DNA from 3 places in the Limimaricola cinnabarinus genome. Region 3 is predicted to be linked to each of the others. Evidence: riboswitches for the same ligand, from Rfam matches in the RefSeq annotation. Region 3 holds a riboswitch; each other region holds the start of a gene.
What was found. Region 3 has a riboswitch for thiamine pyrophosphate ahead of thiC (phosphomethylpyrimidine synthase ThiC). Riboswitches for the same ligand answer to the same signal wherever they lie in the genome.

Region 1: another riboswitch for thiamine pyrophosphate. It lies ahead of thiD (bifunctional hydroxymethylpyrimidine kinase/phosphomethylpyrimidine kinase); the one in region 3 lies ahead of thiC (phosphomethylpyrimidine synthase ThiC).
Region 2: another riboswitch for thiamine pyrophosphate. It lies ahead of ACJASC_RS02490 (thiamine ABC transporter substrate-binding protein); the one in region 3 lies ahead of thiC (phosphomethylpyrimidine synthase ThiC).

Annotation. Positions count from the first base shown of each region.
Region 1 is NZ_JBLHYX010000008.1:138,121-140,294, forward strand. Features, by position in the region: gene ACJASC_RS08770 (FAD-dependent oxidoreductase) at 1-103, opposite strand, end outside; gene thiD (bifunctional hydroxymethylpyrimidine kinase/phosphomethylpyrimidine kinase) at 100-900, opposite strand; TPP riboswitch at 961-1,060, opposite strand; gene ACJASC_RS08780 (helix-turn-helix domain-containing protein) at 1,106-2,174, opposite strand, start outside.
Region 2 is NZ_JBLHYX010000002.1:138,915-141,088, reverse strand. Features, by position in the region: gene aroC (chorismate synthase) at 1-712, opposite strand, end outside; TPP riboswitch at 807-905, shown strand; gene ACJASC_RS02490 (thiamine ABC transporter substrate-binding protein) at 941-1,927, shown strand; gene ACJASC_RS02485 (ABC transporter permease family protein) at 1,903-2,174, shown strand, end outside.
Region 3 is NZ_JBLHYX010000019.1:13,770-15,943, reverse strand. Features, by position in the region: gene thiC (phosphomethylpyrimidine synthase ThiC) at 1-1,319, opposite strand, end outside; TPP riboswitch at 1,401-1,529, opposite strand; gene malQ (4-alpha-glucanotransferase) at 1,571-2,174, opposite strand, start outside.

The DNA of each region.
Region 1 (2,174 bases), on a different contig from region 3:
CCCCGGCCCTCCGGTCCACCACCGTCACCGCGCGCCCGCGCGACGACAGCTCCGCCGCCACGGCAAGGCCCATGACGCCGCCGCCGATCACCCGCTGTGTCATCGCCGCCCCTCGTAGAAATGATCGACCGGCCCGTGCCCCGACCCGATCCCGAGCGCGTCCGCCGCGCGGATCGCCCCCGACAGCCAGCGCTGCGCCCGATCGAGCGCCGCCTCGGGCGTGCGTCCCGTCGCCAGAAGCGCAGCCAGCGCCGCCGAGAGCGAGCAGCCGGTGCCATGGGTGTTGCGCGTGGCGATGCGCGGCCCCGTCACCTCGTGCACGCCCGCGCGGCCGACCAGCCAGTCGGTGCAGCACGGCCCGCCCGCATGGCCGCCCTTCATCAGCACCGCCCCCGGCCCGAGATCGAGCAGCGCGCGTCCCTGCGCCACGATCTCGGCGGGACTCGAAGCGGGCGACACCCCCAGAAGCCGCGCCGCTTCTGGCAGGTTCGGCGTCAGGATCGCCGCGCGCGGGATCAGCCGCCGGGTCAGCGCCGCGATGGCTGCGGCGTCGAGCAGCGCATCGCCCGACTTGGCCATCATCACCGGGTCGAGCACGACCGGGCCTTCGTATCCCGCGAGCGCGGCGGCCACCGCCTCTACCGTCGCCGCGTCGCCCAGCATGCCGATCTTGATCGCGTCGGGAGGGATGTCGTCCAGCACGGCGGCGATCTGCCCCGTGACCATCTCGGGCGGCACCGACGTCACGCCGAAGACCCCGCGCGTGTTTTGCGCCGTGATCGCGGTGAGGGCCGATGTGCCGTAAACGCCGAAGGCGGCAAAGCTCTTGAGATCGGCCTGGATGCCTGCGCCGCCGCCGCTGTCGGAGCCCGCGATGGTCAGGGCCGTCTTGATGCGCATCGTCTCGCTCTCCCCCCGGACGGGGGCGCGGGACGGATTCGGGGCGCGCGCATGCATGGCCCCGGTCGCGTCTCCGTTCCCTCCGCCGGTATCAACCGGATCAGGTTCGATGGGTCGGCTTTCGCCTCTCAGCCCTAGCTGGGCACCCCAACGGATTCGAGCGGACGTTAGCGGCGCGCCCCGGGTGACGCAAGGGAGGCCGGGATCACCGCTCGCCTTCGAAGCGGTAGATCGCGAGGCCGCGCTCGCTCTCGTCAATCTCGAGCTTGCGGTTGACCGGCGCGTGGGCGCGGCTGGCGCAGTTGGGCCGCTCGCATAGATAGCAGTTGATGCCGATGCCGGTGGGGGTGATCCGGTCGAGGTCGAGCCCTTGGGCATGGGCGAGGCGCGGCGCATAGGCGACGTCGCAGCCCAGACCGATGGCCAGCCGCGTCGCGGGCTGGCCCAGCGTGCCGCCATGCCGGGTCACGGTGCGGGCGATCGAGAAATACCGCGCCCCGTCGGGCATCGAGATCACTTGGGTCTGCACCCGGTCCGGCGCCTCGAAAGCGGCATGGATGTTCCAAAGCGGGCAGGTGCCGCCAAAGGAGGAAAACGGAAACCGACCCGCGCTGAACCGCTTGGAGATGTTGCCCGCCTGATCGACCCGCACGAAGAAGAACGGGATGCCGCGCGCGCCCTCGCGCTGCAACGTGGTGAGCCGGTGCGCCACCTGCTCGTAGCTGGTGCCGAAGCGGTGGCTCAGAAGCTCCACATCGTAGCGCGCGCTCTCGCAGGCGGCGAGGAAGCGCGCATAGGGCATCAGCAGCGCCGCGGCAAAGTAATTGGCCAGCGTCACCCGCGCCAGCGCCAGCGCCGACGGGTCGGTGAGACCCGCCGCCGCGACCTCGTCGGCGATCTCCTGCGGCAATTCCAGCCGCGCCAGAAGCACCGCCATCTGAAACCGGCGGCTTGACTGGCCCAGAAGCTCGGACAGGCGCAGCTCGCCGCGATGCGCCACGTGCTGGCGCAACCGGCCCGCCATCACCTCGGACGGCAGGATGCGCACGCGGATGCCATGACCGCGCAGCCGCTCGGTCAGCGCGGTGTGCGGCTCGCTCCGGTGCAGCTTCATCTCCTCGGCCATGGCTTCGGCGGCGCGGTCGAGCGCGTCGACATGGTTGCGCCGCTCGAACAGCCAGGCGCGCACCGACTGCACCGCGCGGCTGCCCTCCTCCAGCACCTCGACCTTGTCGCGATCCGCCAACGGGTTGGCGTCGGTCTGGCGCGACAGC
Region 2 (2,174 bases), on a different contig from region 3:
TCATCGCCGCCGCCAGATCGGTGTCGAGCTTGCCGTATACCGGCGCGCCGAGGCCCGCGGGCACGCCCGAGGCCGTCACCTCGATCATCGCGCCGACCGAGTTGTGGTCCTTGCGCAGCGCGTCGAGATAGTCGGCCCATTCGGTCGCCGCAGCCGCGTCAGGACACCAGAAATCGTTTTGGGCGATCTCCTCCATGTCGATCTTCGCACGATCGATCGTCTTCTCGCCCATCTGGACCATGTAGCCGGTGATCTTCAGATCCGGCAGCGCGGCCTTGAGCGCGGCTCGTGCCACGCCGCCCGCCGCGACCCGCGCCGCCGTTTCACGCGCGCTGGAGCGACCGCCGCCGCGATAGTCGCGCAGCCCGTATTTCAGGTGATAGGCGATGTCGGCATGGCCGGGGCGGAAGGTCTCGGCGATGTCGCCGTAATCCTTGGAGCGCTGGTCGGTGTTGCGGATCATCAGCTGGATCGGCGTGCCTGTAGACCTGCCCTCGAACACGCCCGACAGGATCTCCACCGCGTCGGGTTCGCGCCGCTGCGTGGTATGCTTGTTCTGGCCCGGACGCCGCTTGTCGAGCCAGACCTGCAGGTCGGCTTCGGTGATCTCCACCCCCGGCGGACAACCGTCGACCGTGGCGCCGAGCGCGGGGCCGTGGCTTTCGCCCCATGTGGTGACGCGGAACAGGTGGCCGAAGCTGTTGAGGGACATGGGCGCGCTCTCCTTGTGGCCGGGCCGGTGTAGCGCGGCGCGGACGCGGGGGAAAGGCCGGGGGCTTGCGCATGGCCCCCGATGCCCTACTGTCCGCTCCACCTCGGGGGGCCACTGGCTGAGATGCGCGTCGCGCGGACCCGTTGAACCTGAACCGGATCACACCGGCGGAGGGAAGGTTTCGGGACAGGCGTCCTCCTTGCTCTTCGCCCGCATCGGAGGATGACCATGCACCATCGCCTGATCGCGGGTCTTACCCTCGCACTCGCCGCCACCCCGGCGCTCGCGCAGGACAAGACCCTCACCGTCTATGCCCCCGACTACTTCGGCTCCGAATGGGGCCCCGGCCCCGCGATCAAGGAGGCCTTCGAGGCCGAGTGCGGCTGCACGATCGATTACCAGACCGGCGATCTGCTGCCGCGGCTGCTGCTCGAAGGAGAGCGCACGGAGGCCGACGTCGCCATCGGTTTTGATTCGACCGAGATGAGGAAGGCGCGCGAGACCGGGCTGTTCGCGCCGCATGGCGTCGACACCTCCGCGCTGACGCTGCCGATCGCGTGGGACGACGAGGTTTTCCTGCCCTTCGACTGGTCCTACCTCGCCTTCGTCTACGATAACGAGGCGCTCAAGGAGGTGCCCGCCAGCTTCGAGGCGCTGGTGAACGCCCCCGACGATCTGCGCATCGCCATCCAGGATCCGCGCAGCTCGGTCTCGGGTCTGTCGCTGGTGCTCTGGGCCGAGGAGGTGTTCGGCGACGAAGCGGAGGCCAAGTGGGCCGAGCTTGCGCCCAAGATCACCACCGTCACGCCAGGCTGGTCCGAATCCTACGGCCTCTTCACCGAGGGCGAGGTCGACATGGTGCTGAGCTACACCACATCGCCCGCCTACCACGCGATCGCCGAGGAGGACGACACCGTGTCGGCGGCGATCTTCGAGGAGGGGCATTACATGACGATCGAGCTGGCGGCCCAGCTCAAGGGCACCGACGATCCCGATCTGGCGCAGCAATTCATGCGCTTCGTCACCAGCGAGGCGTTCCAATCACTTATCCCGACCTCGAACTGGTCCTATCCTTCGGCACTGCCCGAAGCCGAATGGCCCGAAGCCTTCCGCGACATCGCCATGCCCGAAAAGGCGATCTGGCTGTCCGAGACCGAGGCCGACGCGCTGCGCGCCCCCGCGATCGAAGCATGGCGGCAGGGGCTGTCGCAATAAGTACATGGGCGAGATGGCCCGGCGCGATCGCCGCCGGGCTGGTGCTGACGCTGACGCTGGGCACGCTGGCGGCGGTGGCATGGCGCGCGGGCTTCGCCCTACAGCTCGGCCCCGCCGATCTCTCGGCCATCTGGTTCACCATTTGGCAGGCCGCCCTTTCGGCGGCGCTGTCGGTCGTGCTCGCCGTGCCGGTGGCGCGGGCGCTGGCGCGGCGGCGCTTCGTTGGGCGCGGCGCTCTGGTGACGCT
Region 3 (2,174 bases):
CCCAGCGTGTAGAAGGGCGCCTCGTCGCAGCACTCGAGCTGCTTGTCCATGTTCTCCTTGATCTTGTGCATGGCGACGTGGCCGGGACCCTCGATCATCACCTGGCAGTCGCGCTTCCAAGCGATCTGGGTCAGCTCGCCCAGCGTTTCCAGCTCGGCGAACTGCGCCGCGTCGTTGGCGTCGGCGATCGAGCCGGGGCGCAGCCCGTCGCCCAAGGAGAACGACACGTCGTAGCGGCGGCAGATCGCGCAGATCTCCTCGAAATGCTCGTAGAGAAAGCTTTCGCGGTGATGGTGCAGGCACCATTTGGCCATGATCGATCCGCCGCGGCTGACGATGCCGGTGACCCGGTCGATGGTAAGCGGCACGTGATGCAGCCTGAGCCCGGCATGGATGGTGAAATAATCGACACCCTGTTCGGCCTGCTCGATCAGCGTGTCGCGGAACACCTCCCAGGTCAGGTCCTCGGCAATGCCGCCGACCTTTTCGAGCGCCTGATAGAGCGGCACCGTGCCGATCGGCACCGGGGAATTGCGCAAGATCCAGTCGCGGATATCGTGGATGTCGCGGCCCGTGGAAAGGTCCATGACCGTATCGGCGCCCCAGCGCGTGGCCCAGACCATCTTCTCGACCTCCTCCTCCATCGAGGAGGTGACGGCCGAGTTGCCGATGTTGGCGTTGATCTTCACGAGGAAGTTGCGGCCGATGATCATCGGCTCGAGCTCGGGGTGGTTGATGTTGGCGGGAATGATGGCGCGCCCCCGCGCGATTTCATCGCGCACGAATTCGGGCGTCACGTGGTCCGGGATCGCCGCGCCGAAGCTTTCGCCGTCGCGCGGTCTGGCGAGGGCGGCGTCGCGGCCCATGTTCTCGCGGATCGCGACATATTCCATTTCGGGTGTGACGATGCCCGCGCGGGCATAGGCGAGCTGGGTGACGGGGCGGTCGCGCGTCGCACGGCGCGGCGCATGGGCGCGCGGGAAGGGGCGCAGCTTGCCGCTGGCCCCGTCGCGCCCGTTATCCTCGGGTCGGATGCGGCGGCCCTCGTAGCTCTCGGTGTCGCCACGCGCATCAATCCATGCCTCGCGCGGGCGGGGCAGGCCCGTGGCGGTGTCGATCGCGGCCTCGGCGTCGGTATAGGGGCCGGAGGCATCATAGACGCGCACGTTCGGCTCGCCCGCGCTGGGATGGAGCGCGATCTCGCGCATTGGCACACGGATACCGGGGTGCAGGGTTCCGGCCTTCCAGACCTTGGTGGAGGCGGGGAGCGGACCGGTGGTCACGCGGGGCAGTTCGGGCGGAGTGGTGTTGATCGTCATGCGGCGTCCTCTCGCGGCGGTGACGATCCAGAACGACAGCGGGGGTGGAGAAGCGGCGAGAAAGACGGGAGACCCCGAAAGCCCAACAGCCGCGCACCGTCCCTACGCCAGTATGAACTGGATCAGGTTCGAAGGGTCTGCGCGCGCGTGGGCCTTTCGGCCTCGCCAGCGATATCTCAGCCCCTTGCCGGGGCCCCCCTGGTGAAGTGCCCGCACCCTGCAGGGGCGGGGCCTTGGCTGTCAAGCGGGGATCAGCCGCGCGGCCGCTCCCGGCGCATCATCGCGGTCACGGCGCGGAAATCGGGATGGGTCGCGATCTGCGACAGATCGAGCGGCGCGCTGGGCCGCCAGTTGGGATACTCGTCCACCGTGCCGGGCATGTTGGTGGGCGCCTTGGGCCCGACCATGTCCGCCAGCCGTATCCCGACCAGCGCCGCGCGGGTGCGCGCGAGGTAGCGGTGCGCCGCGACCAGTACCTCCTGCGGCATCTCCTTTTGCCGGGGCAACCGTCCCCTGAGCGCGCCCGTCTTGCGCATCGCATCCAGCAACGCGCGGCGTTCGCCCGCCCGTCCGGCTGCATGGGCATCGCTGTCTTCCGCGCCAACGAGCCCCAGTTCGCGGCGCAGCTCGATATCCTCGCCCGCCCACCAGCGTTCGAGCACCGGCAGGTCGTGGGTCGAAAGGCACGCCAGCGCCGTGGGGCGGTATTCCTCGGGGCGCTTGAAGCGGTCGCCGTCCTTCTCGAAGTAGAGGATCGAATATGACAGGATGTTGGCCGCCTGCATCGCCTCGCGAAAGCCCGGCGGCACGAAGCCCAGATCCTCGCCGATCACCACCGCCTCGCGCTCCTGGCTC